2 regions of the Ruminococcus gauvreauii genome follow, and region 2 is predicted to be linked to the other one. Evidence: predicted binding sites of a transcription regulator. Region 2 holds the regulator's gene; the other holds the start of a gene.
What was found. The regulator LexA, encoded in region 2, represses DNA repair genes until DNA is damaged. The targets are predictions, from matches to a motif close to CNAACANNTGTTNG.
Positions count from the first base shown of each region.

Region 1 (16,309 bases), 360 kb from region 2:
AAGAAGCAAACGCTGTGAGGAGATGTGGGGCTTTGTAAAAGAGGCCATCGCATTCCGAAAAAGCCATCCGATTCTGCATATGGAACGGGAGCCGCGCGATACGGATTACCTGTCTCTCGGATTTCCGGAAATCTCTTATCACAGCCGCAGAGCCTGGTTTTCGGAGATGGAACCTCAGAGCAGGAGCATAGGAATCCTGTACTGCGGGGAATACGCCAGGGACAGCGAGGGAAAACCGGACAGCTTTATTTACATTGCATGTAATATGCACTGGAATCCGTATACCTTTGCGCTGCCGCAACTGCCGGAGAATAAAAAATGGTACCTGGCAGTCGATACGGCTGACAGGGTGAGAGAGGGCTTCTGTCATGATCAGGTGGAGGTAGAACCGGACGAAGAAAAGGGATTTGTTGTGTCACCTCGGACAATTGTTATATTATTGGGAAAATAGAATAAGGATGTCATAGTTATGTATATCTGGAAGCATTTTAAAACAATCACAAAACATAAGCTGCTGGTCATGAGATACTGTTTCCGAATCGGCCTTTATAAGCAGGGGCTTCTTCATGACCTGTCGAAGTATTCCTGGCCGGAATTCAGGGTGGGATGCCGATATTACCAGGGAAACAGAAGTCCAAATAATGCCGAGAGGGAGGCACTTGGGGTGTCAACCTCCTGGATGCATCACAAAGGCCGCAATAAACATCACTATGAATATTGGGTGGACTACGGAGTGGACTGTGATACTGTGATCACAGGTATGCAGATGCCGCGCAAATATGTAGCGGAAATGATCATGGACCGTATCAGCGCGTGCAGGACGTATGCCGGTGAGTCATATTCGGATAAGGCTCCGTTGAATTACTATCTCAGGAGCAAAAAGCGGCTATGGTTTGTGCACAGTGAGACAAAAAAACAGATGGAATTTCTGCTGAGGATGCTGGCGGAAAAGGGGGAGAGAAAAACTCTCCACTATATAAAATACAGATTTTTGAAAGAGGAGAGATGAACATGCAGTTCTCAGAGCGAATGGAGTTATTTGGGGAGAGCATCTTTACCACACTGGCGAAAATGAAAGAGGAAAAAGAAGGCAGAGGAGAAACCGTTATTGATCTCAGCATTGGTACGCCGAATATACCCCCTGCACCCCATATCATAGATGCGCTGGTGGAAGCAGCGAAGGATAAGAGAAATTATGTATATGCGATCAAAGACCTTTCCGAGCTGCACAGGGCGGTTGCACAGTGGTATCAGAGAAGATATCAGGTGACACTGGATCCAGAGACAGAGATCGTTTCCCTTCTGGGATCCCAGGAAGGGCTGGCACATATCAGCCTTTCTGTCGCTGATCCGGGTGATACCGTGCTCGTTCAGGACCCCTGTTATCCTATTTTCGGGGATGGCCCCAGGATCGCGGGAGCCAGACTTGCATACATGCCGCTGAGAAGAGAACGTGATTATCTGATCGATTTTGAAAGTATAGAGGAGGAGACGGCGCGGGCGGCAAAGCTGATGGTTGTATCCTATCCGAATAATCCGACTGCTGCTGTGGCAACAGATTCTTTTTATGAAACACTGATTGCATTTGCAGCAAAATATGACATCATGGTTCTGCATGACAACGCATACAGTGAGCTGATCTTCGATGAAAACGTGCAGGGAAAAAGCTTTCTGTCTTATCCGGGAGCAAAGCAGGTGGGAGTGGAGTTCAATTCACTCTCCAAAACATATGGACTGGCAGGAGCGCGTATTGGTTTCTGCGTTGGAAACGAACAGATGGTAAGCCAGCTGACCAGATTAAAATCCAATATGGACTATGGGATGTTTTTGCCGGTGCAAAAAGCTGCAATAGCAGCGATACTGGGTGATCAGCAGTGTGTTGCGGCTACGAGAGAAGCTTATAAAAGGCGTCGGGATCTCCTGTGTGACGGATTCTCATCGATCGGATGGAAGATGGAAAGAAGTCCGGCAACTATGTTTGTCTGGGCACCGATACCCGGAAATTTCACATCTTCTCTGGTGTTTGTCGAGACCCTGCTGAATGAGGCGGGCGTTATGGTTACTCCGGGAAGCGCTTTTGGCCCGTCAGGGGAAGGATTTGTAAGGATTGCCCTTGTTCAGGAGGAGAAGATGATAGAGCAGGCTGTTCAAAGGGTCAAAGAGAGCAAAATCCTGTGATATGAATGTACTGCCGGTGAAATCAGGTATCATATATCCAGAATATGAGCGGTCTGCGGGAGAGAATCCTGTAGGCTGCTTTGTTGTTGGCTGAACCGGCTGTGTTATCCGGCAGAATGAAAGTGACTGATTCTGATTGACAGTGACTGAAAAAGAAATTATGATAAGATAAGAAGAAGTTTTGCTGAAAGGGGGGAAAGGAATGATTTATACGTTAACATGCAATCCATCGCTGGACTATATCGTTACAGTAAAAAACTTTACGATCGGTGGTATGAACCGGACAGAAAATGAACGTATCCTCCCCGGAGGAAAGGGAATCAATGTGTCAATCGTGTTAAAAAATCTGGGTGTTTCGAGCACGATACTCGGATTTATTGCAGGATTTACAGGGGAAGAGATTCGAAAGAAAATCAGGGAGGCCGGGTGTACGGAAGAATTAATATCGGTCGGCCAGGGATGGTCCCGCATTAACATGAAACTTCGTTCCTGCAGTGAGAGTGAAATCAACGGACAGGGCCCTCCGATCGGAAGTGATGCGGTTGCAGAACTTTTGAACAGACTTGAGACGCTGGAAAAGGGGGATGTGCTGGTTTTGGCAGGGAGTATTCCGAATTCAATGCCGGACACGATCTATCGCGATATAACCAGAAGGATGTCTGAAAAGAAGGTCATGGTTATCGTAGACGCAGCGAAAGATCTGCTTGTCAGTGTACTGGATTATCATCCCTTTTTAATTAAACCAAATCATCATGAGCTTTCAGAGATTTTCCGAAAAGATTTGCAGGGTCCGGACGATATCGTGCGGTGCGCCAGAAAGCTTCAAAACCGCGGGGCGAGGAATGTGCTGGTTTCAATGGCCGAAGCCGGAGCAATTCTCGTTTCAGAGACGGGGAAAGTATTCATAAGTGCGGCACCCAAGGGGAGTGTGGTGAATTCTGTGGGAGCGGGTGATTCGATGGTTGCGGGATTTATGGCGGGTTATTTTTCAGAGGGCGATTATCAAAAATCGCTGCACATGGGGATTGCTGCGGGAAGTGCCAGCGCATTTTCAGAAGAACTGGCATCCAGGGAAGAAATAGAAGCACTGCTTTCCGGGATGAAATGATCATGAAACGAGGAGAAAAGATATGCTGATTGAAGACAGAATGGAAGAGATCGTACGTGTGGTCGAAGAGCGCGGGAGTATTCAGGTCCAGGAACTGATCGAACTGCTCAATACATCAGAATCTACGATACGTCGTGATCTGACCGTACTGGATAAAAGAGGGCTGCTGACAAAAGTACACGGAGGTGCAATCGCCATTCGTAACAGTGGGATTCATACAGACTCCTTTGTAGAAATCCGTGAAGACATCAATCGGGATGAGAAAGGACTGATCGCCAGATATGCCGCGGCCCTGGTAAAACCAAACGATCTGGTCTATCTGGATTCCGGAACGACGACGGGACAGATCATCGATTATCTGGTACCCAATAATGCGGTGTTTGTCACAAATGCAGTGATGCATGCAAGAAAACTTGCAGCTAAAGGGTTTCATGTACATCTTCCGGGAGGGGAATTCAAGTCCGTTACGGAAGCAATCGTGGGTGAAGAGGCTCTGGAAAGTCTTCAGAAGTATAATTTCACCATAGGTTTCTTTGGAACAAACGGTGTCGATATCGAGGCGGGATATACGACACCGGGACTCAGGGAGGCGAAGGTCAAAGAATATGCCATGAAACGGTGCAGAGAGTGTTACGTACTGTGCGACAGCTCCAAGATTTCGAAAATATCTCCGATAAGATTTGCGGCATTTGAGGATGCGAAGATCATTACGACGATGGTGAAAGAAGAACCGTATCTGTCGTGTAAAAATATCATTCAGGTATCATCCTGACAGCTTTAAGTCATGAATTCCGTCATATGTTTCCGGTACCAGAGAGGCATCATATTACGCTGACAGCGGCGGTTCTCTCTGGGGGCAATGGAGACTGCCCGGAAAAAAGAAGTCCAGAGTGCGCTGTATTCATCACGGATCTCCGTACGGCGCAAAGTCAAAAACTCTTCCGGGGTAAGAAGCGTCATATAGTATGAACTGTCGGCGGGATGGATCACGGCGCTCTTTCTTGTGTCATCGATGATCATCCAGTTTTCTGAAGGCATGCGGTCGGAAAAGTTCTCTGCCAGAAGGGGGAGGACGTTGCATTTCGGTTCGATATGACTGACCAGAGTGCCGTTTTGGACGCTGGAAAAGCGGATAAATTCACGGAACAAATGTGCTTCATTTAAAACTTTACGCTCAATCTCGAACAGGCCGGCGACGGCAGGTTCCTGCAGACGCCCTGTAACAGAAGGACCATGGTGAAACGCAAGCAGCAAAAAACGGTAGATGCAGTCCAGTTTGTCTTCCTTAAATGACAGGCTGGCACGGAAGACCATTTTGAAAACTTCATACGATATTTTACACTGAATGGACCGGATCACTTTACCGGTCTTTTCTTCATCTGCTTCAACATGGCGGTAACTGCAGAAAAGTTCGGTCTCATAGAGGGGTTCTGTCATCAGACGGATATTCCGGTGGCCGAGACCACTTCCCCAGGCGTCGTAAATACAGGTCATCATGGAGCTGAAATCGTCAGCACATGTAAAAACAGTCATCGTATACCCTCCACAGTCTGCGGATATGACAGATTCATATCATCGAACAGTGACATTTGCCGGTAAACGGGCGGATGTGCCAGTTCCCAGTTCGCTTTCTGTTCTATACCGGTCAGCTGGCGTGTGATAAACTTTTCTTCCATCGGTATCCGGTACATCATTCTGCCGCCGCAGGTAATGAAATACTGGGCACGCTTCAGCACCACTCCGATCTTTTTCAGATGCGGAAAATCCAGGCTCCCGTACCTGCGCGCATTGACAATGCGCATGGCGGACTTGTTGCCGATGCCCGGGATTCGGAGCAGGGTTTCAAACGAAGCAGTGTTGATCTCTGCCGGAAAGTGTTCCAGATGCCGAAGCGCCCATTCACATTTTGGATCCAGCTGGGGATTGAAATTGGGACGTTCCGGACTCAAAAGTTCTTCCGCGTGAAAGCCATAAAAGCGAAGCAGCCAGTCAGCCTGATAAAGGCGGTGTTCCCGAAGAAGGGGAACGGCTGTGTCAGGAGGAGGGAGAAGGCTGTCCTCATTGACCGGGATATAGGCAGAGTAAAAGACACGTTTCAGGTCAAATCGCTGGTAAAGGTTCTGTGAAGTCAGCAAAAGCTGGTAATCATTCTCCGGACTGGCCCCGATGATCATCTGGGTACTCTGACCGGCAGGGATAAATGCGGAATTTTCTTCTTCGCCCTTTTTCATGAAAACTGCCGGGGCATTGTCGGGATCAAACTCCCGCCTGGTCTCCAGCTGCTTTTGACCGAAGATGCTTCCGGTTAGATACCGGTTGGCACGGTGCCGCTCCAGGGATGACGATTTGCCGATGGCAAGCCGTGATGCGGCGATTCCCTGCGCCATCTCTTTCATGGGATCAAAGATACTCTGGAATGTCTTATGAGGGGCGAGCATGTGCAGGCTTTCCTCGGTAGGAAGTTCCATATTGATGCTCATGCGGTCAGCCAGAAACCCTACCTGTGTCAAAAGCTGCGTCGGGGCAGAGGGAATGGCTTTGACATGGATATATCCATTGAAGCGGTAAGTTTCACGGAGCAGAAGCAGGGTTTCATAGATTCGTTCCATGGTATACTCAGGACTTTTGCAGACTCCGGAACTCAGAAACAGGCCTTCGATATAATTGCGGCGGTAAAACTCCATGGTAAGCCTGCAGACTTCTTCCGGGGTAAAAGTAGCCCTCGGGCGGTCATTGGAACGGCGGTTGACGCAGTATTTGCAGTCGTAGACGCATTCATTGCTGTACAAAATCTTCAAAAGAGAGATACAGCGTCCGTCTCCGGCAAAACTGTGACAGATTCCGGCAGCAAAAGAATTGCCGAGATATCCTGTTTTTCCCCGCCGGTCCGAACCGCTGGATGTGCATGCAACGTCATATTTTGCAGCGTCGGCCAGAATATTCAGTTTTTCCTGTAAAGAAAATGAATGAGTAACGGTAAGCATATAACCTCCATAAGAATCAGAACGTATGTTTGTTTTTGTTTATTGTAACACAGAAGAAACTAAAAAGCAAGAACAAATGTTCTTACTTTGTTTTTATTGCAAAAATTATCAGAAAAATATATACTGGATACAGCAATACCATGATACGAGAGTCAAAAGCAATGCGTTTTATGTCCCGTGAAAGAGCATGTGACAAGGAGGACTTATTATGACAAAGAACATCAGTAGATTTGCGGTAGAGGGCGGTAACGGCGGCGTGGCACCTTCTGTGGATATATGGCTGAGAGAGGCTAAGACGGACAGCAGTGCATCCGGCTGCGGCATGTATCTGATTCACAACGGTGTTGTGCGCCAGACAGCCAGGGCGAAAGTCCGTCTGGGAGAGAAAACGGCAAAACCCGTGACCGGTCTGCTGTTTTCCTATGACGAGGAGAAAGTGTCTGCTGCGGCAGAGAAAACGTATCAAATGCCGGGGATCTGTTATATACGGGTGTGGCTTAACAGTGGGAAACTGTCTGTGGGAGATGATATCATGCAGGTACTCATCGGAGGCGATATCCGTCCTCACGTTGTGGATGCACTGCAGGCGCTGGTAGAACAGATTAAATCAACGTGTGTCACCGAGACGGAGCTGTTTTAGTCACCTGCATTATACTCATAAGGAGCAGATAAAAAGTGGAAAGAGAGACAAGAAAACGAGTATCCGATTCCAGGATAGAGGTCATTTATCAGGTAAGGCCGGAGCATCTCAACGGAGCCGGAAGACTCTTCGGCGGCAGGCTGATGGAATGGATTGATGAGATTGCCGGACTGGTGGCAATACGCCATTCACAGTCTAATGTTATCACAGCCTCTGTAGATAATCTGAAATTTCTCCGGGGCGCATTCCAGGGAGATCTGGTTGTACTGATAGGCAGGATGAGCTATGTCGGCAGCACCTCCATGGAAATACGTGTCGATACGTATGTGGAGAGTCTGGATGGAATCAGGCGCCTGATCAATATTGCTCATCTGGTTCAGGTGGCTGTGGATGAAAACGGCCGTCCCAGAAAAGTTCCGGGTCTCATTGTCGATACGGAGTCGGAAAAAGCGGAGTGGGACGCCGCAGTGAAGAGAAAAGAGATGCGCAGGCTGAGAAAAGAGGAAGGGTTTTGAATGACATGAAATTGGGATTGATTCTGGAAGGAGGGGCAAGCCGCACCTGTTTCTCAAACGGTGTGATGGATGTCCTGATGGATGAGAAGATTCGGGCAGATTATATTATAGGAGCCTCGGCGGGAATCGCGAACGGTGCCTCCTATGCTTCCTGGCAGAGAGGCAGAGCCCATGAGATCAGCAGAGAATATATGGTGGACCCGCGCTACATGGGGGCGCGTTATCTTTTTCAGAAAAACAATAAGAGTTTTTATAACATCAAATTTGTCTTTGATGAAGTGCCCAATCATCTGGTACCGTATGATTATGCTGCGCTTAAGGCTTATCCCGGCGAACTGGTGGCCTGTGTGACGAGGCTGAAAACTGGGCAGGCAGAATATCTTAAAGTTACGGCAGAGGATACCAGGTGGAAAGTGCTGCAGGCCAGCTGTGCACTGCCGATACTGTTCCAGCCGGTAAAGATTGACGGCAAATACTATATGGACGGAGGGATCGCGGACTCCATTCCGATCGAGCAGGCAATCCGCTCGGGGTGTAATAAGAATATTGTAGTGCTGACAAGAGAGCGTTCTTACCTGAAAGAGGAGAGCAGAACCACGCGTCTGGCCGCCAGAATTTACAGGAAATATCCGCAGTTTGCGGAAGCGCTCCTGACAAGGGCAAAGCGGTATAATGCAAACAGACGGAGAGTATTTGAACTGGAGAAAGAAGGTAAGGCTTTTGTGATTGAACCGCAGGATATCGGAGGATTTAAACGGACTGAGTCCAGTCCTGATAAGCTGGAGGCGCTTTATCAGCAGGGGATCGACTGTGCGGAAGCCAGGATGGAACAGCTGCGCGCATATCTCGAGGCACCGCTGGGAGGGACAGTATGAGAAAGTACTTTCAGCTTCTGAGCACGGCCATGAAAATGGAGGTGAAAGAACACAGGAGTTCTTTCATCGTGTATGCCATTCTCCGTATTCTGGTCGTGCTCAGTATGATCCGGCAGTTTTTTAACGGCAATTATGAAAACGTATTTCTGTGCCTGCTGACATTGCTGCTCCTGATCGTTCCGAGCTTTATTCAGGTGAAATTCAGGATCGAACTGCCGACCGCACTGGAGATTATTATTCTGCTGTTTATCTTTGCAGCAGAAATACTGGGAGAAATACAGGAGTTCTATATCATCATACCTTTCTGGGACACTCTGCTACATACTCTGAACGGCTTTCTGGCTGCAGCCATTGGATTTTCACTGGTTGTTCTGTTAAATGACAATCAGAAACTGGTGTTTACCATGTCGCCGGTATTCATTGCAATCGTTGCGTTCTGCTTTTCCATGACGATCGGAGTGATCTGGGAATTTTTTGAATGTGCAATGGATCTTTTTTTTCACCTGGATATGCAGAAAGATACGGTGCTGCACACGATCAGCAGCGTGATGCTGGATCCCGCGGGAGGGAATAAACCATATGTGATCAGGGGGATTCAGAACACTGTGGTCAACGGACAGGATCTTGGAATTGGCGGCTACCTGGATATCGGTCTTTTGGATACCATGAAAGATCTGTTCGTCAACTTTATCGGTGCCGCAGTTTTTTCACTGCTCGGTTTTTTCTATGTAAAAAACAGGGGAACAGACAGCATTCTGAAGAAGTTTATACCGAGTAAAAAGACCAGGGAGCAGGACTATCTGGAAGCAGCAAGGGAAGATTACGAAAAACAGGAAGAAGAAAAGGAAAACAGGAGACAGGAACATGATCGATAAAATTATCAATGTGGCAATTGCCGTTGTCTGTCTGATCGCGGCAGGGCAATGCGGAAAATATTCAGCGTCAGCATTTATGGGAAAAGGCAAAATACCGCTGAACGTATATTCACTCGTGAAAAACGGGCAGAAAAGAGACCTTTCAAAGATGAGCGATGAGGAGAGAAAGCGCTCTTACCGGACCGCCGCGTACGTTTTTCTGGGCTTTACACTGGCTCTGATGCTGCTGTTTGTCGGATTTATCATGGAAATGTTTCAGAAAAGCGGGGAGATGCTGTTTCTGGCGGCCATCGTTATTGAAGTGATCGAGGTAATTCTCATCTTTGTGCTGATCCGGAAGCAGCAATAAAAGTGTGCCCGGGCAACTAGTAAAAATGCCTGAAGTTTCCAGAAAACGGAAAAACATGAGATTTTCATTTTGTTATGATTGACTGTGAAAGCAAATTAGACTATAATATAATTTGTAAAATATCACTTGAAAGGAAGTATATAAGATGGCAAAAAAAGTTAGAATCGGTATGTTAGGTGCCGGAAGAATCGGTAAACTTCATGCTACAAATCTGGTAAACGCTGTACCGGACGCTGAAGTTGTTATGATTGCAGATCCATTCATGAATGAAGCAACAGAAGAGTGGGCAAAAGGACTTGGTATCACAAATGTCACAAAAGATTCCGAAGCTGTATTTGCAAATCCAGATGTTGACGCAGTATTTATCTGTTCATCAACAGACACACATGCTGAATTTATTGTAAAGGCCGCAGAGGCAGGAAAGCATATTTTCTGTGAGAAACCAATTGCAACAGATATCAAAGTGATTGAAGATGCGCTTGCAGCAGTAGATAAAGCCGGTGTTAAACTTCAGGTTGGATTCGTTCGCCGTTTCGACCACAACCACAAAAAAGTCAGAGATACCGTTGCATCCGGAATGCTGGGCGCTCCAAGTATCGTTAAAGTTACATCACGTGACCCGGAAGCTCCGCCAATGGCATATGTGAAAGTATCCGGTGGTATCTTCATGGATATGATGATTCATGACTTTGATATGGTTCGTTACCTGTCTGGAAGCGAAGTTACAGAAGTAAGTGCTTACGGTACAGTCATGATTGACGAAGAGTTCAAGAAATATGATGATGTTGATACAGCAATCGTTATGCTGAAATTTGAAAATGGTGCGATCGGTGTTATCGATAACAGCCGTGAAGCTCCATACGGATATGATCAGAGAACAGAAGTTCACTGTGCAAAGGGTTGTGTACAGGTAGCTAACGACCTGAACGATACTTCCATGATCAGCACAGCTGACGGTGTTGTCTGCGAAAAACCGACCTGGTTCTTCCTTGAAAGATATAACAATGCATTCATCGCAGAGACAAACGCATTTGTTGACGCTGTCATGAATGACAAAGAAGTTCCGGTAGGCGGAATCGATGGCTTAATGCCGGTTAAGATTGCGAAAGCAGCTAAAATCTCTCTGGATGAAGGCCGTCCGGTAAAAATTTCCGAGATCTAATTAGCCTATACATATTATTAAAAGACTGTGTACAAGTTTGTGCACAGTCTTTTTGAATGTGCGCCTAGCGGCGCACGTTTCTAATGGGTGAAAGTCCCGAATCCGCCCTAGTAGTGGGAAGGATATAGCTGAACACCAAGGGTGTCCATCGTGAGGTGGAATCTGAAGGAAGGTGTAGGCAAATCTCCGGTCTGACGAACAGAAATCACATCAGGCTACAGTTAAGGATAAGGTTGCCTTACAAACTAAAGTCCAATAACTACTCGGAATTAACTGTGGTAAATGTGGCAGATGGATGGAGAGAAAGAAACGTGTGGTACCTAGGGAGGTCTCGTCAGCAGACGAAAACAGAGTATGAAGTCTGTAGTAACAACGAATGGCGAGAAGTCAGCAGAGGTCATAGTACTACTATGGTTGCAAACATAGTGGGAAGGACTGAACTTTAGGAGATGTGAGTAAATGAATGTAACCAATGATGGATTTAAGGACAGACAACTTCATATAGAGGACTATCTGCAAAGGGTATCTGCGGAACAGAAAGAGTATGCAGAAGTGTCCGCCCATCAGAGGATTGCTGAAAACAACAACAACATCACAGATTTTCAGACGGACAATCTAATGGAACAGATTTTACACAGGGATAACCTAAACAAGGCTTATAAGAAAGTAAAATCAAACAAAGGGGCAGGCGGTGTTGACGGAATGAGCGTGGATGAACTTCTAGGCTTTCTAAGAGATAACCAAGAGCAACTAACCCAACAGATAAAGGATGGGAAATATAAGCCCAACCCAGTCCGTAGGGTAGAAATACCCAAAGAAACAAAAGGCGAGTTCAGAAAACTGGGAGTGCCTACAGTGGTAGATAGAGTGTTTCAACAGGCAATCACACAGGTGCTATCGCCGATTTATGAGAAACAGTTTTCGAAGAACAGTTTTGGGTTTCGTCCAAACAGAGGTGCACACGATGCACTGAAACAATGCCAGACAAATGTCAATGATGGATATGTATACGTGGTAGATATGGATTTAGAGAAGTTCTTTGACACAGTATGTCAGAGCAAACTAATTGAAGTACTATCACGAACCATCAAGGATGGACATGTAATATCGCTCATTCACAAATATCTCAATGCTGGAGTTATTAGTGGAGGGATATTTGAAAAGACAGAGGTCGGTATGCCACAAGGGGGACCATTAAGCCCGATCCTAAGTAATATAATGCTGAATGAACTGGATAAGGAACTAACAAGCAGAGGACATAGATTTGTCCGATACGCAGATGACTGTATGATTTTTTGTAAAAGCAGAAAAAGTGCAGAAAGAACCTTAGACAATATAGTGCCATATATCGAGGGAAAACTATTCCTTAAAGTAAATCGCACCAAAACTGGCGTGGCACACATCAGTAGAGTCAAGTACCTTGGCTATAGTTTCTATAGATACAAGGGAAAATGCAGATTTCGAGTACATTCTAAATCAGTAACGAAGATGAAGAATAAAATCAGAGAACTTACTGACAGAAGCAATGGATGGGGAAATGAATATCGAGCATTAAAATTGACACAGTTTATTAGAGGATGGGTAAACTACTTTGGAATGGCTGATATGAAAAGTCTATTACAGAGTAATGATGAGTGGTTACGCCATAGAATAAGGGCAATCTATTGGAAACAGTGGAAGAAAGTCAAAACAAAGTTTAAAGAACTCAAAAAGTTAGGAGTAGAAAAGGAAAAGGCATGGATATGTGCCAACATGCGAAATAGAAATTGGTATTGTAGTGGATATTTCGTGCTTCAGACTGCTTTTAACAATAAGAAACTCTGTGAATTAGGTTATCCAACATTCACAGAGTTCTATTTGAAAATATGTGAAAACTAAAGAACCGCCGTATACTGAACGGTATGTACGGTGGTGTGGGAGGTCGGTAGATAAAATAATTATCTACCTCCTACCCGATTTCTGAACTGTTATTTCGAATTATTGCACAGTTTTGCCGGCATACGGCAAATAGATTGACACATTCTTCCGATTATACTAAAATTATATTTGGGTGGGCAATACATAAAAACAGGAGGTTATTGCAATGAAACTGAAGTTTGGAATGGTAGGCGGCGGAAACGGTGCATTTATTGGCAATGTGCACAGACACGGTGCTGTCATGGATGATCTGGCAGTGCTCACGGCAGGATGTTTTACAAGAAATATGGAAAAGAATCTGGAGACTGCCCGTACCTGGGGCGTTTCAGATGAAAGCCGTGTTTATGCAGACTACCGTGAGATGGCTGAAAGAGAGAGTTCTCTGGAAGATGGAATTGATTTTGTATCCATCACGACACCGAATGATACGCACTATGAGATCGCAAAATGCTTTATGGAGCACGGAATTCATATTATGTGTGACAAACCGCTGGCGCTGACAGCAGCTGAGGGTGAGGAACTGGCTGCACTCGCAGAAAAAAAAGGATTGCTGTTCGGTGTGACCTATACATATATCGGTTATGCGATGGTCCGGCAGGCCAGAGATCTGATTGATGCCGGTGAGATTGGCAATATTCTGACGGTTGTCAGCGAGTATCCGCAGGAGTGGCTGCTGGTACAGATGGTCAGTGACCGATCGGATCAGGCTACGTGGCGGATGGATCCGGCGAGAAGCGGTCCTTCGGGCTGCTGTGCGGACATCGGAACACATGTGGAATGTCTGGTCTCAAAGATGACGGGGCTGGAGATAGACAGTGTGCTGGCAAGATTTGAACGTCTGCCGAAATCCCAGGAACTTCCGCTGGAAAATAATGTGCAGGTGCTGGTCAACTATAAAGGCGGAGTTTCCGGCATGATCTGGACTTCACAGGTTGCAGTCGGACATGAGACTGACCTTACGATCCGCATATTCGGCGATAAAGGAGCAATTGAGTGGGAACATAAGAACCCGGCTGTACTGAAGGTAACTCGCATCAATGAGCCGCCGCAGCTGTATACGGCAACGCGTGATTACGTTTCAGAGGCATGCCGTGATCTTTCCAGGCTGCCTTCAGGGCATCCGGAAGGATTTTTTGAGGCATTCGGGAATATCTACCGCGGATTCTGCTCACACCTGCTGAAACTGAAGGAGGGATTTGATCCAGGAAGCTATCGCTATCCGACAGTGGAGGATGGAGTGCGCGGAATTAAATTTGTCGATGCGTGCATAAAGAGTAACAGGGAAGGAAATGTCTGGACAAGTGTAGACTGATCATATACGGGCGAAGCGTACCATTGCTTCGCCTGTTTTGTCGGATATTACTGGATTTTAATTGTCAATTATGTTAAAATAGTTTTGGTTTAAAAATGATCGTAACATATAAGGAAAAGGAGATGCAGTTATGAAAGACATTACGATTACAGATTCCATCAGGTATATCGGAGCCGATGACAGGACACTGGATTTATTCGAGAGCCAGTATCACATACCAAACGGAGTTTCTTATAATTCATATGTGATTCTGGACGAAAAAACGGCTGTTATGGACACGGTGGATGCCAGAGCGACGCAGGAATGGCTGACTAATCTGGAACGCGAACTTGCTGGCCGCGATGCAGATTATCTGATCATTTCTCATCTGGAACCGGATCACGCGGCTAACATACAGGTACTTGCTGAAAAATACCCGAACATGAAGCTGGTCGGCAATGCCAAAACATTTAAGATGATGCCGCAGTTTTTTACGCTGGATCTGACCGGCCGGACAGTTGAGGTTAAAGAAGGCGATTCCCTGAGTCTTGGAAAACACGAGCTTCATTTCGTAATGGCGCCGATGGTACACTGGCCGGAGGTTATGGTGGAATATGAGTCAACGGAGAAGATCCTGTTCTCTGCGGACGGCTTTGGAAAATTTGGCGCGCTTGATGCCGAAGAAGACTGGACATGTGAGGCAAGGAGATACTTTATCAACATTGTCGGAAAATACGGGGCACAGGTACAGGCCCTTCTGAAAAAAGCGGCAGGACTCGATATCTCCATGATCTGCCCGCTTCATGGACCAATTTTAAAAGAAAACCTGGGTTATTACATAGAAAAGTATGATATCTGGAGCAGTTACAGACCAGAGGATGAAGGCGTGTTGGTTGCCTATGCGTCCATTCACGGAAATACGGCAAAGGCTGCGAAGAAGATGGCGGACATACTTGAAGCAAAGGGTGCTAAGAAAGTAGTTCTGACAGATCTGTCCCGTGATGACATGGCAGAAGCCGTAGAGGACGCGTTCCGCTATAACAGCCTCGTGCTGGCATGCGCTACTTATGACGGCGGTCTCTTCCCGTGCATGGAGGATTTCCTGGCGCATCTCAGGGCTAAAAATTATCAGAAACGTACCGTCGGGCTTATGGAGAATGGATCGTGGGCTCCGATGGCCGCAAAACATATGAAAGAAATGCTGGGTCAGATGAAAGAACTGAACATTTGTGATCAGACTGTGACAATTCGTTCCACTATGAATGACAATAATATCACAGAAATGGAATCTCTTGCAAAACAGTTGCTCGACTGACAGAGATAGAGGCGGGAAACCGCCTCTTTTTGAATCTGAAGGGAAAAGGATTTGAAAATGGAAATAGATGAAAAAAAAGAAGTGCAGGAACTGGCGGATACTGTTTTAAGAAAGTATTTTTGTGAGAGTGATGTCAGTTTTATGATTTCCCGTTTTACTGACGACATCATCTGGCTCGGAGGGGGAAAGGAGATGTCTGCGCAGGGAAAAGATGCTGTTGCATCCGTGTTCCTGGCAGGAGTCAATGATCTCATCCCCTGCCGCATGTGGGATGAAACGTATGTGGTTGCACAGCAGGCGCCGGGGTGCTGGCTGTGCGAGGGACAGAGCTGGGTAGAGTCAGTCGATCCCACACTCATGTTTCGTGAATTTCAGAGAGTGACTTTCATATTCCGCAGGGAGGGGAAGGAGCTTAAGATTGCACATATACACCATTCGGCAGCGTATTCACCGCTCCAGGATGATGAATTGTTTCCGGTAAAAGAGTCGAGTCATCGGTATGAACAGCTGCAAAAACTGGTATCAGAGCAGGAGCGTCAGATAGAACTGATGATGGGACAGCTGCCGGGAGGCCTGCAGATATGTTTCCATGACGAGGATTTCACTACAAAGTGGATCAGCGACGGACTGTGTCAGATGCTGGGATTTAAGTCTCAGGGGGATTATATGCAGGAGGCAGGCTGCTGCAGAGCTTTTATTGTTGAAGAAGATTATGACAGAATGTACCGGCAGGTGCAGCAAAGTCTGGAACGGGGAGATTCCTACAGCGTGGAATACCGTATCCGGTGTGGTGATGGCAGAGTCCGATGGGTACTTGATGCCGGAAAGCTGTATAAAGACGGCGGCCGGGAGCCGGTGATCTGCTGCCTGGTCACAGATATCACCAGGCGGGTGAGGCGTGAGAATCAGCTGAGAGAGACACACGAAGAATTAAAACGGCAGGCTTCGTTTCTTCAGCATCTCTACGATACACTTCCATGCGGTATCATCCAGTTTTCAACGGAAAAGCCGTACCACATTATCAATGCCAATCGGGCAGCATGGGAATTGTATGGATATACGGAAGACGAGTACTGGCTGGAAGCGAGAGATCCCTTTCG
Region 1 is NZ_CP102290.1:486,130-502,438, reverse strand. It holds gene NQ502_RS02430 (hypothetical protein) at 1-451, shown strand, start outside; gene NQ502_RS02425 (DUF5662 family protein) at 470-1,009, shown strand; gene NQ502_RS02420 (aminotransferase class I/II-fold pyridoxal phosphate-dependent enzyme) at 1,012-2,178, shown strand; gene pfkB (1-phosphofructokinase) at 2,381-3,286, shown strand; gene NQ502_RS02410 (DeoR/GlpR family DNA-binding transcription regulator) at 3,309-4,058, shown strand; gene NQ502_RS02405 (TIGR03915 family putative DNA repair protein) at 4,064-4,819, opposite strand; gene NQ502_RS02400 (putative DNA modification/repair radical SAM protein) at 4,816-6,270, opposite strand; gene NQ502_RS02395 (molybdenum cofactor biosynthesis protein MoaE) at 6,479-6,910, shown strand; gene NQ502_RS02390 (acyl-CoA thioesterase) at 6,946-7,425, shown strand; gene NQ502_RS02385 (patatin-like phospholipase family protein) at 7,431-8,300, shown strand; gene NQ502_RS02380 (hypothetical protein) at 8,297-9,175, shown strand; gene NQ502_RS02375 (hypothetical protein) at 9,165-9,524, shown strand; gene iolG (inositol 2-dehydrogenase) at 9,670-10,686, shown strand; gene ltrA (group II intron reverse transcriptase/maturase) at 11,146-12,564, shown strand; gene NQ502_RS02360 (Gfo/Idh/MocA family protein) at 12,770-13,915, shown strand; gene NQ502_RS02355 (FprA family A-type flavoprotein) at 14,046-15,209, shown strand; gene NQ502_RS02350 (response regulator) at 15,267-16,309, shown strand, end outside.
Region 1: a site for LexA is predicted at 6,340-6,353, ahead of NQ502_RS02400 (putative DNA modification/repair radical SAM protein). Genes of this name have one in related genera too.

Region 2 (16,309 bases):
ACCGCTCGGAGTCGGAGTGACCAGCAGCGGTGAGTACTTTGATATGGAAGTACAAACGCCCCTGTCTACGGCGGACTTCGGGAGGCGTTTTAACGCCGTGATGGCTGAGGGAATCAGAGTAATGAGCGTCCGCGAGATTCCGGATCAGAAAGCGAGCAAGGCGATGTCGCTGGTGGCTGCCGCAGACTATTATGTGGACTTTCGGGAGGGCCGGGAACCATCACAGAATTACAGAGAACGGATTTCCGGTTTTATGGCACAGCGTTCCATTATGGTGATGAAAAAAACGAAGCGGAGTGAACAGGAAACGGATATTCGGCCGCTGATTTACCGGTTTGAACTGATCGACGGACGCATTTTCATGCAGCTTGCAACGGGAAGCGTGCATAACTTAAAGCCTGAGCTTGTGATGGAGACATTCTACCGTTATATGGGGGAAGAAGTTTTGCCGTATGCCTGGATGGTCCACCGGGAAGAGGTCTATGCAAATACAGGAGATGAGCAGCATCTGAAACTGGTTTCTCTGGAAAGCCTGGGTAAGATCATTGAGTAAGAAACTGATACTGACCGGTTTTCCCATCCACGATACGATGTGCCGGGTCATGGCAGTTATGGATGAGACAGGTGTTGTGGAGCTTCAGGTTCACCCCTGTCAGGACGATACCATACTGGGCAATATCTATATTGGAAAAGTAAACAAGGTAATGCCGGAAATCAAAGGCGCATTTGTGGATATCAAGCCGAATGTTCCCTGTTATCTTTCGCTGGAAGAAGAGGGGATGGAGGGCCTGAGGGCAGGAGATGAACTTTTAGTGCAGGTAGAGCAGGAGGCGCTGAAATCAAAAGTGCCGAAAGTCACAGCGAATCTCAGCCTGGCGGGGAAATTCATGGTGGTCACGCTCGGAAGAAAAGAGCTTGGGATCTCCTCAAGGCTGGACAGGGAGGTCCGCCGCAGCCTGAAAAAATGGATGGAGCCGTATAAAAGAGAGGACTGCGGTGTGATCATACGGACCAACGCTGCAGGCGCATCGAAAGAGGAAGTATTAAAAGAGCTGTTTGAACTGTATCAGAGGATGGATACCGTATTGCTGAAAGGCCGGACGCGTACCTGCTATTCACTGGCAGAACAGGCAGTTCCGTACTACATCCGGGAACTGAAAAATCAAAAGGACGGAGATCTTGAAAAGATCATCACGGATATACCGGAAATCCATGAAAATATTCTCGGCTATCTGACTGCGTATCAGCCGGAAAAATCGCAGATGCTTCAGTTCTACGAAGACAGGATGCTCCCGCTGTACAAGCTATTTTCATTGGAAAAGGAAGTCTCTGACGCATTGAGGCAGAAAATCTGGCTGAAGAGCGGGGGTTTTCTGGTGATTCAGCAAACGGAGGCGTTTGTCGCGATCGACGTAAACAGCGGTAAATTCAGCGGAAAAAAGAAAGCCTCTGAAACCTACCGGAAAATCAATCTCGAAGCAGCCAGGGAGATTGCCAGGCAATTGCGCATTCGCAATTTGTATGGTATTATTTTAGTTGATTTTATAAATATGGACAATCCGGACCACCAGGATGAACTGCTGCATGTGCTGTCAGCCTGCTGCAGAAAAGATCCGGTCAGGACGAACGTTGTAGATATGACGCGTCTGCAGATTGTCGAGATCACGAGAAAAAAGACCAGGAAATCCCTGCACGAACAAATCGGTACATTAAAAGGTGCCAAGGAGGGCTACGTATGAACAAGGTTGCGGTTGTTACGGACAGCAACAGCGGTATAACACAGGATGAAGCAAGGGCACTGGGGATCCGTGTCATTGCCATGCCTTTTTTTATCAATGGGCAGATTCACTATGAGGATATTGATCTGACACAGAAACAGTTTTATGAACACCTTGCAGAAGACATTGATGTGTCGACCTCCCAGCCGTCACCCGGTGAAGTAATGGAGCTGTGGGACGAATTGCTGAGAGAATATCATGAGGTTGTTCATATCCCTATGTCGAGCGGACTCAGTGCGACCTGTGCGACGGCGACGGCGCTTGCGATGGAGGATGCCTATGCGGGAAAGGTCCATGTCGTTGATAATCAGAGGATATCGGTGACACAGCGTCAATCCGTCATGGATGCGCTCGGATTGGCTGAAGCCGGGATGAATGGAGTACAGATTAAAGAAGTTCTGGAGAATGAGAAATTTGAGTCAAGCATCTACATTATGGTTGACACGCTGAAATACCTGAAAAAAGGCGGCCGCATCACGCCTGCTGCGGCTATGATCGGTACCGTTCTGAATCTGAAACCAGTGCTGCAGATTCAGGGGGAAAAGCTGGACGCTTATGCAAAAGTGCGCGGTCAGAAACAGGCGAAAAAAACCATGCTGGACGCCATGAAAAAAGACTTTGATACTCGCTTTGCGGATGCCGCAGCCAGACGAAAGATGCACCTGGCAGTTGCGCATACGGCAAATGAAGACGAAGCGATACGCTTTAAACAGGAAATTGAAGAAGCGTTTCCAGGCATTGATGTGATTGTTAATCCGCTTTCTCTCAGCGTAGCCTGCCATATCGGCCCGGGATCGCTGGCGATTGCTTCATCCAAAAAGATTGGGGCGGGGGTTTAAATGCTGAAAAAGAAACTTCCGGATATGGACCTGATGCAGATTGCGCGGTCGGGTCAGTGTTTTCGGATGGAGGAAAAGCAGGAGGGGATATATGCTCTCGTGGCTTTCGGGAAGTATCTGGAGATCGGACAGGAAGGGGATGTGTTTTCCTTTTCGTGTTCAGAGCAGGAGTTTCAGGAGATCTGGAGAAACTATCTGGATCTGGATACGGACTATGGAATAATAAAAGCATCCGTGGATCCCGGTGACCCATACCTCACCGAGGCTGCAAGGCTTGGATGGGGCATAAGAATACTGAGACAGGAACTCTGGGAAATGATCATTACCTTTCTGATATCCCAGAACAATAATATCAGCAGAATCAGGAGAAGCATAGAACTGTTGTGCAGAACTCTGGGTGAGGACAGGACTGCGGAGAACGGAAGACAGTACGATACCTTTCCGGGACCAGAAGCCATTGTGCGGGGCGGTATGGCAGTGCTGAAAACGCTGGGACTTGGCTACCGTGACAAATATGTTTACCGCACAGCGCAGGCCGTTCTGGAGGGAACACTGAACCTGGAAGAACTGAAACGTGCAGACTACGAAGAGGCTCACAGAAGGCTGACAGCACAGTACGGCATCGGCAGGAAAGTGGCGGATTGTATCTGTCTGTTTGGACTTTATCATATAGAAGCCTTCCCCATCGACACCCACGTGAAAAAAATCCTGGAGGTTCATTATCCCCTGGGATTTCCCCATGACAAATACAGAGGATACGGGGGAATACTCCAGCAGTATATGTTCTACAATGATCTGAACGAAAAACTGTACAGAACTGCGAGGATTGTTGTATGAGAACCGTAAAAAATGAAAAATACAGGAAGAATTTCTTGACGAAAGGACACGCCTGTGGTATTATCATAGAGTATGCCGCACAGAGAGGTTATAAGTGTTCCGCTTCAGGAACCACCATATCTGGCGAGTAATGATAATAGGAGGTGCCATATGTACGCAATTATTGCAACAGGTGGTAAACAGTACAAAGTAGCCGAAGGCGATATCATTAGAGTGGAAAAGCTTGGTGCAGAAGCTGGTGAAACTGTTACATTTGAAGATGTACTTGCAGTGAACAACGATGGGTTAAAAGTTGGTTCCGATGTAGCAAATGCAAGCGTAACTGCTTCTGTCATTGAGAACGGAAAAGCTAAAAAAGTCGTAATCTATAAGTACAAAAGAAAAACTGGTTATCACAAGAAAAACGGTCACAGACAGCAGTTTACAAAAGTTAAGATTGAAAAAATCAACGCTTAATTGTTAAACTGTGATGATTGAGATTACGATTTTTGTGAACAATAACAGGTGTATCGGTATTGAATCAAAAGGACATGCCGGCTACGGCGCGCACGGCAATGATATTGTATGTGCAGCAGTTTCGGCGCTGACGATTAATACACTGAATTCCATCGAGACGTTTACGGAAGATGATTTCGAAGGCGGACAGGACGATGGGTATCTGGAATTTCATCTGACACAGCCGGTGAGTGACAGAGCACAGCTGCTGCTCGATTCTCTGGTGCTGGGGCTTCGTGAAATCCGGAAAAATTATGGAAATAAGTTTATAGAGATAACAACGAAGGAGGTGTAAGGACATGTTGAATATGAACCTTCAGTTATTCGCACATAAAAAAGGTGTTGGTTCTACAAAGAACGGCAGGGATTCTGAATCCAAGAGATTAGGTGCAAAAAGAGCCGATGGACAGTTTGTAAAAGCAGGCAATATCCTTTACAGGCAGCGCGGAACAAGAATTCATCCAGGTGTGAATGTAGGACGCGGTAAAGACGATACACTGTTTGCATTGACAGATGGTGTTGTAAGATTCGAAAGAAAAGGAAGAGATAAGAAACAGGTTTCTATCGTTCCAGTATCAGAGTAATACTTAGGGGGCTTCAAATCACATCGGTTTGAAGCCTTTTTATCTATTCCCACAGAAGTGGAGGAAAATATGTTTGCAGACAGAGCGAAAATAATCATCCGGTCAGGAAAAGGCGGAGACGGTCACGTGAGTTTCCGAAGGGAGCTTTACGTTCCGAACGGAGGCCCGGACGGCGGAGACGGAGGAAAAGGCGGGGACGTCATTTTCGAAGTTGATGAAGGTATGAATACCCTGACGGATTATCGACATAAAAGAAAATTTTATGCACAGAGCGGAGAAGAGGGCGGCAAACGCCGCTGCCATGGAAAAGACGGCACGGATATCGTATTAAAAGTTCCGGAGGGAACCGTGATCATGGAAGCACAGAGCGGAAAGGTCATCGCGGATATGTCCGGGGACAACAGACGTCAGGCAGTACTGCGCGGAGGCAGGGGCGGAAAGGGAAATATGCATTATGCGACTGCTACGATGCAGGCACCGAAGTACGCACAGCCGGGTCAGGATGCACAGGAACTCGAGGTACGTCTGGAGCTTAAGGTCATCGCGGATGTCGGGCTGATCGGATTTCCGAATGTCGGAAAGTCTACACTGCTGTCACGCGTGACGAATGCACGGCCCAAAATAGCTAATTATCATTTTACGACCATTAACCCGAATCTCGGGGTTGTGGATCTGGACGGCTGCAGCGGTTTTGTCATAGCGGATATACCAGGGCTGATCGAGGGGGCGTCAGAGGGCGTCGGTCTCGGTCATGAATTCCTGAGGCATATCGAGCGCACACGCGTGATGATCCACGTGGTGGACGCGGCGTCTACAGAGGGACGGGATCCCGTAGATGATATCTATAAGATCAATGAGGAGCTTCGGGCTTACAACCCGGAGATTGCAAGACGGCCTCAGGTGATTGCGGCAAATAAAACAGATGTGATCTATGCAGACGGTGAGAATCCGCTGGAACGCCTGAAGAAAGAATTTGAACCGCAGGGAATTGCAGTATTCCCCATATCCGCTGTCAGCGGACAGGGAATATCTGAGCTTTTGTATCATGTTCAGCATATGCTGGATAACATTGAGAAAAAACCGGTTGTATTTGAACAGGAATTCTTCCCCGAGGACGTACTCATCACGGAGAATCTTCCGTTTACCGTGGAAAAAGCTGAAGATGATACACATACGTTCATCGTGGAAGGCCCCAAGATTGAAAAAATGCTTGGTTATACAAATCTGGATTCCGAAAAAGGGTTTGCATTTTTCCAGAAGTTCCTGAAAGACGGAGGAATCCTGAAGGAACTGGAAGCCGCCGGAATCGAGGAAGGCGACACTGTCCGGATGTACGGTTTTGAGTTTGATTATTACAAATAGGAGTAAGTATGACGAGTAAACAAAGAGCGTATTTAAAGGGGCTGGCCATGACAATGGACCCGATCCTGCAGATTGGAAAATCGACCCTGACACCGGAAAACACTTCATCTGTGGCTGAAGCGCTGGAGGCACGGGAACTGATCAAGATCAACGTACTGAAAAACTGTATGGATGATCCGAAAGCGTTAGCTCAGGTTCTGGCGGAACGCACCCAGTCGGAAGTTGTTCAGGTGATTGGCAGAAAAATCGTACTCTATAAAGAGGGCAGGGACGATAAGAAAAAGATTGAACTGCCCCGGAGATAAGGCTTATGCAAAAAGAACAGAAAATCGGTATCATGGGAGGGACCTTTGACCCGATTCACGTGGGACACTTGATTCTGGGAGAGACTGCATATGAGCAGTTTGGACTGGAAAAAGTTCTTTTTCTGCCGGCGGGTAATCCGCCGCACAAGAAAAACCGCCGGGGCCGTGCGACTGACGAGCAGCGTGTGGAGATGGTTGCCCGTGCGATCTCGGATAATCCTCATTTTGAGCTGTCGCTTGTGGAAATGAATGAGGATGGGTATACGTATACGTTTCGTACGCTTGAACGGTTGAATGAGGAATACCCGGAAAATGAATACTATTTTATCATTGGTGCGGACTCACTGTTCAATTTTGAGACATGGAAAGAACCGGAAAGAATCTGTGCGGCAGCCAGAATCGTTGTGGCGACGCGGGATCACACAATGGATGAGAAAATAGTAGCTGAGATGACGCGGCTTTCAAAGAAATACGGCGGCAGTTTCCTGAAGCTGGACAGCCTTAACATTGATGTCTCATCTCAGATGCTGCGCTCATGGATTGAGGAAGAACGTACGATAAAGTATTATGTACCGAACCGGGTAATTGATTATATCTATGAAAACCGGATTTACCGGTAAGTAATAAGAGGTGACATCGTGGCAGAACAAAAGCATGATTTAATAAAGCTGGAAAGAAAATTGAAAAATTATCTGGACCGTCAGCGTTTCCAACATACGATGGGCGTGATGTACACAGCTGCGTGTATGGGTATGGTTCACGGCGGGGATCCCGCTAAGCTGCAGCTTGCGGGGCTTCTGCATGACTGCGCGAAATGTATTCCGGATGAAAAGAAACTGCGGCTGTGCGGTAAATTCGGAATTACACCATCTCACTATGAGACGACTCATCCATACATGCTGCACGCAAAACTGGGTGCTCATCTTGCGAAAAAGAAGTTTGATATCCGCGACCCGGAAGTACTTTCTGCGATTACGTGGCACACTACGGGAAAGGCGGCTATGACGGTCCTGGAAAAAATTATTTATATTGCAGATTACATCGAACCTGGACGAAATAAAGCCCCGCGGCTGGAGGAAATCCGTAAAATGGCATTCAGAGATTTGGATGAATGTATGTATATGATCCTCCATGACACGCTGACTTATCTGAGAACAGTTGAGAAGGAAATTGATACTGTCACGGAAAGTGCATATGAGTATTATTGTAATCTGCATAATCAGGGATGAAGGAGAAAAAAATGACGGGAAAAGATATGGCAAAAACCGCCTGCCTGGCGTTGGAAGATAAAAAAGCAGTGGATATCAAAGTGATCGACATCGAGAAGGTGTCCACGCTTGCTGATTATTTCATCATTGCGAGCGGAACGAACCGCAATCAGGTCCAGGCTTTGGCTGAAAATGTAGAAGAGATGCTGGAGAAAGCAGGATATCGTCCGAAACAGATCGAGGGTTATCAGAATGCAAACTGGATTCTGATGGATTACGGCGACCTGGTGATTCACATTTTCGATGAAGAAAACCGTTTGTTCTATGATCTGGAGAGAATCTGGAGAGACGGAACATCCGTTTCAGTAGCTTCGCTGGAAGACTGATGAAGAGAATGCCGTTTCATGACTGGTATCAGTTATGGGACGGTATTTTTTCACGCATCTCTTAGACCGCTGCGTTACGCATGGTGAGCAGATATGATACAATGAAAGCGGGTGGTAACAGAAACCATAGAAAAAAGACAGGGAGCATCCTGTTCGTACACAGCAGAGCCTTGACAGAAAAAATCAAAGGTAAATAAGGACCATGCAAAAGATGCAGGAGCAAAGGGTGCGGAAATCATTGAAGATAGCCGCACCCTTTGCTCCTGTATTTTTGGATTTTATCAGGACTTCATAAATCTCATCACACCGACTACTTTTCCAAGGATTTCAAGTCCTTCTTCTACGATGATGGGATCCATCTCATCATTTTCGGGCTGCAGTCGGTAATATCCGTTCTCTTTATAAAATGTTTTGACAGTTGCTGAATCATCGATCAGGGCAACAACCATATTTCCGTTGTCAGCTGTGTGCTGACTCTGTACCAGCACGTAATCCCCGTCGAGAATTCCTGCATTGATCATACTCTCACCGTGGATTTCCAGGATAAATGCATCGGATTTCGGCATATGTTCAGCAGGAATCGGAAAATAATTCTCAATATTCTCCACCGCAAGTATAGGTTCACCGGCAGCCACACGTCCCACAACAGGAACATTGACCATCTCACAGCGTGCTGTGTTGAAATTATCGTCCAGAATTTCGATCGCGCGCGGTTTAGTAGGGTCTCTGCGGATATAACCGTTCTTTTCCAGCGTTTCCAGATGGGAATGAACGGAGGATGTTGACTTCAGATTGACAGCCTCGCAGATCTCACGGACCGCAGGAGGAAATCCGCGGTTGATGATTTCACTTTTTATGTAATCGAGAATTTCCTGTTGTTTTTTGCTTATCTTACCATAGGCCATATACACTGCCCTCCATGTTTTTTATTGCCTCTATCATAGCATATAAGTACACAGATTGCAAACAGATATTCGGAATGTCTGTTCGAAAAACAACTTGACAAACGTTTGTTCTGGATAGTATAATGACAATACAGAACAAATGTTTGGAACATATATTTGCATGGACTTGTACAAATGAGGGAGGTCATTATATGAAGAGGAGAAGACGTACGAGAAACAGAAGAAGAATCCAGCTGACTGTGACCGCAGTATCCTTTCTGATACTAAGTGCGGCACTGATTCAGTTCAGCGCAGATAACATTGGTGCGCAGAGTGATATTTCCAGGATTACCTATAAATATTATACCAGTCATTATGTTGAGCGCGGAGAAAGCCTGTGGAGTATTGCGCAGCAGTATATAACAGATGATTATGGATCGGTAGACGCATATATTTCAGAAATCAGGGAGATCAATGGCCTTAATGGGACAAAACTTCAGCAGGGAAGTCATATTTGTGTGCCGTATTATTCAGCAGAACATCATTGATCTCCGGTTAATCTTACGTTAAAAACCCGGATATGGCGCTTGGGCTACATAACAGAATTATGTGAACCTGCAGGCGCGTATCCGGGTTTCATTTATGAGATGAGCTTCAGGATCAAAAAGAAGATGATCGGTACCAGCAAAGCCGGTAGCATATTCAGTGTCTTGCAGTCTTTGATTTTCAGGATGGCCAGACCAGACGCGGCAATTAAAAATCCTCCGACGATAGTGATCTCCGTCATAAGGGAGTCTGTAAGGAAATTCTGCAGGTATGTGGCACACAGATAGATCAGGCCCTGCCAGCAGAATAGAACAGGAGCTGCGAGTGTCATACCGATTCCGTATGTGGAAGCGAGCACTGTGGAAGTGACAAAGTCAAGAGTTGCATTTGTAAAAAGAAAAGTATGATCACCGTACAGAGCGCTCTGTATTGGACTCAAAATGGACAGGCTGCCAATACAGTAGAGCAGGATTCCGGTAGAGAGACCCTGGCCAAGCTCGGATTTCCCGAGGCGTCCCACCAGTCGGTTGAATCTTCCGTCGATATTGAGAACCGTACCGGCCAGACAGCCGAGCGCAAGGCTTACGATAAAAAGCACAGGATAGCTGCTGTCAGGCATATTTCCGACGATGGAATTGATACCAAGTCCTACGGCAGCCAGACCCATGGCGTTGTACAGAGCCCCCTGATATTTTTCATGGATTCCTTTTTTTAGTGCACTTCCAAGCACGCTTCCCAGGAGAATAGTTCCGGTGTTTACGATTGTACCTAACATAAGAGTTTCCTTTCTTTTGCATACCGTGGCTGACGGGGGATGTGAGCACCGCAACCAATGGCAAGATATCTATTTGATAAAAGAATAAACCCTCCAGTAAGGGGAGAGTCAATAGGATTGTATTTTGCCGCGCCGATTTCCTGCAGAAAGGACCCGGGGAGATATGAAGTTATCCCTCCGGATATTACCTGTCAGAAGAGGTGACGGGTATCTGTATTTCCGTCACAAACTGATCCGTATCATCCGTCATTCCATAATCGATCAGCGTGATTTCTACGGAATTTCCCGAGAGGACCAGATTGCTGCTTTGCATGTGTTCCAGGAGCCGATGGTAATAGACAGAAGACTGCGTATGTGTGCCGGGAAATCGTATGGTAAGGTATTTTCCGGCAGGCAGTGATGCGTCGGGCTGTCTCGGATCTTCCGGTTCCAGCATCAGAAAGATACCGGAAAAATTCGAAAAATCAGAGTCACGAATGGATGTTTCCGAGATGGAAACGCCAATCTTTCCAAGAAATATATCAGATTGTATCCGACAGGCTTTTTCCAGCTCACGGATGGGATACTCCAGATCATCTGTCACCGGAAATTCTTTTTTCAGAAAAAAGACGGGACGTTCCGGATATGATTTCAGCAGTATATGATCCAGAGTACAGTTTCTGGCATCTTCGATCTGGCTGATTCTCGATGATAATTTTTTCTCTATTGTCTGCAGCCTGTGCATCTGTATCCGGATCTCTTCCTGCTGAGATTTCAGGATCTGTATCATAGTGTCAGTATCCTTGCTTTGGAAGAAATAAGATATTCGCTCCAGCGGTACCTGCAGCGCTTTCAGGTACATAATTGTGTTGAGGCGTTCAAACTGCCGGGTAGAGTAGTAGCGGTAGCCGGTTTCCGGGTTGACTTTTTCCGGTTTTAAAAGTCCGGTCTCATCATAATACCGCAGAGTTTTGACATTGATATCAAACAGTCGTGCGACTTCGCCAATACTGAATAAGTCCTTCATGCGTGTGCTCCTGCTGCGGTGAAAAGTGTCCCGGCTTTACCGCCTCTGATGATCTCGTACAGTCCCATATGATACCTCCGTTATAATGTATGCCCTGAAGAGGGCAGTTCCCAATAATTTTTGTTGTGAAAATCCTTGAATTCTGTCTGTATATAATGTAGCATAAATTTTAAGATTACAAAAGTGAATAGTTTCCGGATCATGTCGAAAAGCTGGAGATACATATAAATATTGGCAGACAGCAAAAGACTGTACCAGAGAGAGGAGTAAAAGAATGCGGGATCCACAGAAAACCATAGGAAATCTGATTGATAAACAGGGAGTCTCATTTATCAGCTCCGTGGACGGGGAGGGTTTTCCGAATACGAAAGCGATGCTTCCGCCGCGTAAGCGAGAAGGAATCCGGGTTTATTATTTTACGACGAATACATCATCCATGCGTGCTGCACAGTTTAAAGAAAATTCAAGAGCATGTATCTATTTTTGCGACAGACGCTTTTTCAGGGGCGTCATGCTGATTGGAACTATGGAAGTCCTGGAGGACAGTCAGAGTAAAGAAATGATCTGGCAGGAGGGTGATACCATGTATTACCCGGAGGGAGTCACCGATCCGGATTATTGTGTATTGCGATTTACAGCCGAGCGGGGGCGATATTACAGCAATTTTAAAACAGAAGATTTTGAAATAGAATAGGAGGCCGGGATATGGAGTGGAAAGATAATAAATGCCGATGCAGTTGGGCAAATCCGAAGAATGAGCGTTACATACGATACCACGACGATGAGTGGGGTGTTCCGGTCTATGATGATCAAAAGCTGTTTGAGATGCTGATTCTGGAATCTTTTCAGGCGGGGCTGACGTGGGAGTGTGTTCTCAATAAGCAGGATGCGTTCCGGCAGGCGTTTGATCAGTTTGACCCGGAAAAAGTCTGTCGCTATGATGAGGAGAAGATTGCTGCCCTGCAGAATAATTCTGACATTATCCGCAACAGATTAAAAATAAAGGCTGCAGTGAATAATGCTAACGTGTTCAGAGAGATACAAAAGGAGTATGGGAGCTTTTCAGATTACCTGTGGCACTGGACAGAGGGAGCGGTAATCTATGAGAAAGGGGCAGCTAACTCCGCTCTGTCGGATGCGGTTTCCAGTGACTTGAAAAGGCGCGGCATGAAATTTGTGGGTACGACAATCATCTATGCGTATATGCAGGCGGTCGGAATCATCTATTCCCACGAGGAGGGCTGTTTTCTGGAACACAGAGACTGATACGCAAAGGAGTAATGAACCGCCCCCTTCACGACATCTTCTCTTTAGGTGTTCCCTCAAATATGATATAGCCGCCTTTATCACCGCCGGTTGGTCCGAGATCGATGATCCAGTCGCTGTTGCGGATCAGCTGCTGGTTGTGTTCGACTACGACGACTGTATTACCGTTATCTGCCAGACGGTTGAGAAGTACAAGAAAATGCTCAACATCCTTTGGGTGAAGCCCGGCAGTGGGTTCATCCAACAGATATAGATTACGTGTTTCAGACGAGCTGCCGATCAGTTCTCTGGCAAGCTTCAGCCGCTGACATTCACCGCCGGACAGGGTGACGAGAGACTGTCCCAGCAACAGGTATCCCAGTCCGACATCCTGAAGCAGTGCCAGGGTTTTTCTGATTCTTTGGTGTTCTGCAAATATTTCAAGAGCCTCATTGACTGAGAGACTCAGGACGTCTCTGATTGAGCAGTCTTTGTACGTCACAGCCAGAACAGCGGGTTGAAACTGATTACCGCGGCAGACTGGACATACAACATCTGTGTTTGCAAAAAACAGCATGTTATTGTTCACGCGGCCGAGACCTTCACAGTTTTCGCATCTGCCGCCGGGGGAGTTGAAGGAGAAATATTTTGCAGTGAATCCGGCTTTTTTTGCGGCCTGTGTTCCTGCAAAGACCGATCGAATGTCGGTGTAAACTTCTGTATATGTCGCTGTATTGGAGCGCTTCATTCTGGTAATGGAAGACTGTTCAATCTTTATGATTCTGTCAAATTGCTCCAAGCCGATTACACGGTTATGTTCAAAATCCGGCAGCCCCCGAGCGAGGACCCCGAAGATGAGCGTTGATTTTCCGGAACCGGAGGGTCCGGTGACAGAAGTAATGCAGCCGGTGGGAACAGAGACGGAGACTTTTTTTAAATTGTATTTGTCAGCGTCCTCTATCCGAATAGTCCCGGTTCTTTTTCGAAAGACTGTTTTGCCGGGTGTCGGGGAGCGCAGATAACTGCCTGTCACGGAATTTTTTTGCTGTTTTATTTCTTTCAGTGTTCCGGTTGCGATTACTTCACCGCCATATCTGCCGGAACCAGGTCCCATATCGATGATATAATCTGCTGCCTCCATGACATCTACATCATGTTCAATGACAAGTACGGTATTCCCCAGGTCACGCAGCTTTTTTAGAATCGCGATCAGTCCTGCGGTATCCCGGGGATGCAGTCCTGCGGTCGGCTCGTCCAGGATATAGATTATGCCCGAAAGTTCAGAATCCAGTGCCGCCGCCAGTCGCAGCCTTTGCAGTTCGCCGCCGGACAAAGTGATCGTCTGCCGGTCGAGAGACAGGTAGCCGAGTCCGACATTGATAAAACGGACGAGTTTGGTCTTGATATCCAGAAGATACGCGTTAACAAATTCCGACTGCTGTTCGGATAGAGAATCTGCCAATTCCGAAACCCACTGGTACAGTTTTTCCAGAGAAAAGACGGAGAGTTCCGGAAGGCGTGTTCCATTAACCGTAATACTTCGGCTGAGCTTACAGAGCCTTTCGCCTTCACAATCAGGGCATGTTGTCACATCAAAGTATGCTGAAAGCTTAGAGACATCTCCGCCCTTTTCGGATAGCCGCCGCCACAGTATGGGCAGTACACCCTCGAATCTTCCGGAGGCGGCATTTCTGGGAGGATTCAGATCTGGAAATGCCCGCCTGAGAGTGTCACTTTCCACGCCTTCGTATAAAATGGTTTTTTCCATACTGCTGAACTGGCGGACGGGGATACCGGTGGGAACCGGGAGGTTATAGTGCGCAAAAGCCTTATAAAGGACAGAAGTCTGATATCTGCCGTATTGTTTTTCCCAGTATCGTACGGCACCGTCTTCCAGGGACAGCTTCTCGTCCACGACACAGTCTTTTTTTATCGTATGGATGTATCCAAGTCCCTCACAGGCTGGACAGGCGCCTTCCTTTGTATTGAAGGAGAAGTGAGTGCGCGTGATCTTATCCATCCGCCTGCCGCATTTGCTGCAGTACATGTACACATAAAAATCATTTCCCGCCTTTTTTACTTCTTCCCTGCAGTCAGCTGAAGATATGACTGTACCGCAGTGCGGACAGTTTCGAACACCAAGCTTCTCAAAGATCATTCTCAGATCGGTATAAACATCTGTCTGCGTTCCCACAGTTGAGCGAATATTCTTGTTCGCGTCTGTCTGAGAAATCAAAATTGCCGGAGATGTGCCCTGTATCCGTTCTACCTTCGGTTTTTGGATTCCCTGAAAGGACATCGCTTCCAGATACTGCCTTTGGCATTCCTGAAACAGAACATCAACCAGCAATGTTGATTTGCCAGAACCGGAGAGTCCTGTAAAAACTGCGAGTGTATGTTTCGGTATTTTCAGGGATATGTTCTTCAGGCAGCCTTCATGAGCGCCGGTAATCTTGATGTGATCCATGCTTTGCCTCCGTTTGTGTTTGCCACGTTTTCTTTTATTATACAATATTTTGCCTGCGGATGGTACAGGCAGTTACATGCTGCGGAAGGAGACTGAGTCCGCTGGTTCCACAAAGTGAAGACTCAGGCCATGAGAGTGTTTTCAATGAAGACGATGATGAGTGCTACATCACGCTGCAGCATGATATGACGAAACAGCACTATATCTCATTTGTAGCCTGTGCGGCGTACGACAGGATGATGTTTCTGAAATTGTATCCTGAGCAGGCTGCAGAGGTACGATTTCCGAACATGTATGGCGGAGATCTCTATTTTTACTGCAGCGAACACGGTCTTTTTAAGAGGGCCGGACATTTAAAAAACGGTTGAGGAGCAGATTGCTTTTCAACCGTTTTCTAATAAGATCAGATCTTTTGTGATTGCTGATAAAGCCGCCAGCTCATCAGAACAATCCAGACATAAGCCAGGGTTTTGGGGATCATCAGAGCCCCGATGGCGGGCAGTATACCGCTGAATAACACGACCGGAAGGTAGAAGCCGAAAGAAAGCGCGACTGCCAGCGGCATAAATCGAAAGATGCTGTCGGCTGATTTCCGGGCCTCCTGTGCAAAGATGACGATGATGATGATTCCCATGACGGCAAAAGGAATATTACGCAGAATTCCGAACGTGAGAGGCTGGTGGTAGACAAACCAGTCATTTTGCGGTAACAGACATAATGCAATTCTAATGATTGAAAGTATCCACATTGTGATTGTAAGGTTTTTTCTTTCCTTAATCTGATACCGGTCACGCCAGATATAATACAGAAGCAGGTAAAAAATCGTCATGGTAATGGAAGTAATAAATTTCCCGAGTCCCAGTGCGGCGGCATTTGCCTCCAGACCTGAGGTCCAGAGCGCATAGGAACGCGGAATAAGGTGAAAGGAATCACCCGCACCCAGAAGGGCGGTCATCCATCCAGCCTTTTTGATCAGAGGATTTTTCCCCTTGATCAGCATGATCAGTCCGGTAGATAATGCAAAACATAAATATAAAACATCGAAAACAGTTTCTGCGATTGCCTGTGCCATAATCATTTCTCCTCTCAGTCTAATAGATGGTTCGTTCTACGATTGCTGTCAGAATAACAATGTCATTTGCCTTCATTCTCAACAGCAATGTCATGTTCATCATAATGAAACGCGCGAATTGTTCCATGGTAAAGGTTTCGTCCCAGGCATCCTTACGTATGTACGGATCCTGTTCCATTTGCCGGATCAGAGTTTTTTCCAGTGTGTCCTGCATGGATGTCATTCTCTGCTGACCGGCTGTCTCGATATTGCTCAGGCTGCCCATGAGTTTTCCGGCGGAACGGTCTATTTTCTCCTTTAAGAACCTAAAGATTTCTTCCAGCTGTCCGCAAAACGAATCGGCTGTTATTGCGGTGCACATTTCGGACAGTGTCTGCTTCCAGTATTCTTCTGTCAGTGCGAGAAGAATTTCATCCTTGCTGGAAAAGTAGTTGTAGACGGTACCCGTAGCAACTCCGGCCTTTTTCGCAATAGAGCGAATGCTGAGGGCATCGATGCCGTCTGAATCTGCGGTGCTGCG
Region 2 is NZ_CP102290.1:130,998-147,306, reverse strand. It holds gene NQ502_RS00750 (TIGR03936 family radical SAM-associated protein) at 1-553, shown strand, start outside; gene NQ502_RS00745 (ribonuclease E/G) at 546-1,739, shown strand; gene NQ502_RS00740 (DegV family protein) at 1,736-2,617, shown strand; gene NQ502_RS00735 (DNA-3-methyladenine glycosylase family protein) at 2,618-3,454, shown strand; gene rplU (50S ribosomal protein L21) at 3,605-3,910, shown strand; gene NQ502_RS00725 (ribosomal-processing cysteine protease Prp) at 3,924-4,244, shown strand; gene rpmA (50S ribosomal protein L27) at 4,249-4,533, shown strand; gene obgE (GTPase ObgE) at 4,603-5,895, shown strand; gene yhbY (ribosome assembly RNA-binding protein YhbY) at 5,904-6,200, shown strand; gene nadD (nicotinate-nucleotide adenylyltransferase) at 6,206-6,820, shown strand; gene yqeK (bis(5'-nucleosyl)-tetraphosphatase (symmetrical) YqeK) at 6,839-7,429, shown strand; gene rsfS (ribosome silencing factor) at 7,441-7,794, shown strand; gene lexA (transcriptional repressor LexA) at 8,076-8,699, opposite strand; gene NQ502_RS00685 (LysM peptidoglycan-binding domain-containing protein) at 8,891-9,226, shown strand; gene NQ502_RS00680 (DUF554 domain-containing protein) at 9,319-9,999, opposite strand; gene NQ502_RS00675 (MerR family transcriptional regulator) at 10,184-11,005, opposite strand; gene NQ502_RS00670 (pyridoxamine 5'-phosphate oxidase family protein) at 11,280-11,699, shown strand; gene NQ502_RS00665 (DNA-3-methyladenine glycosylase I) at 11,711-12,271, shown strand; gene NQ502_RS00660 (ATP-binding cassette domain-containing protein) at 12,300-14,717, opposite strand; gene NQ502_RS00655 (hypothetical protein) at 14,777-15,085, shown strand; gene NQ502_RS00650 (hypothetical protein) at 15,121-15,789, opposite strand; gene NQ502_RS00645 (TetR/AcrR family transcriptional regulator) at 15,809-16,309, opposite strand, start outside.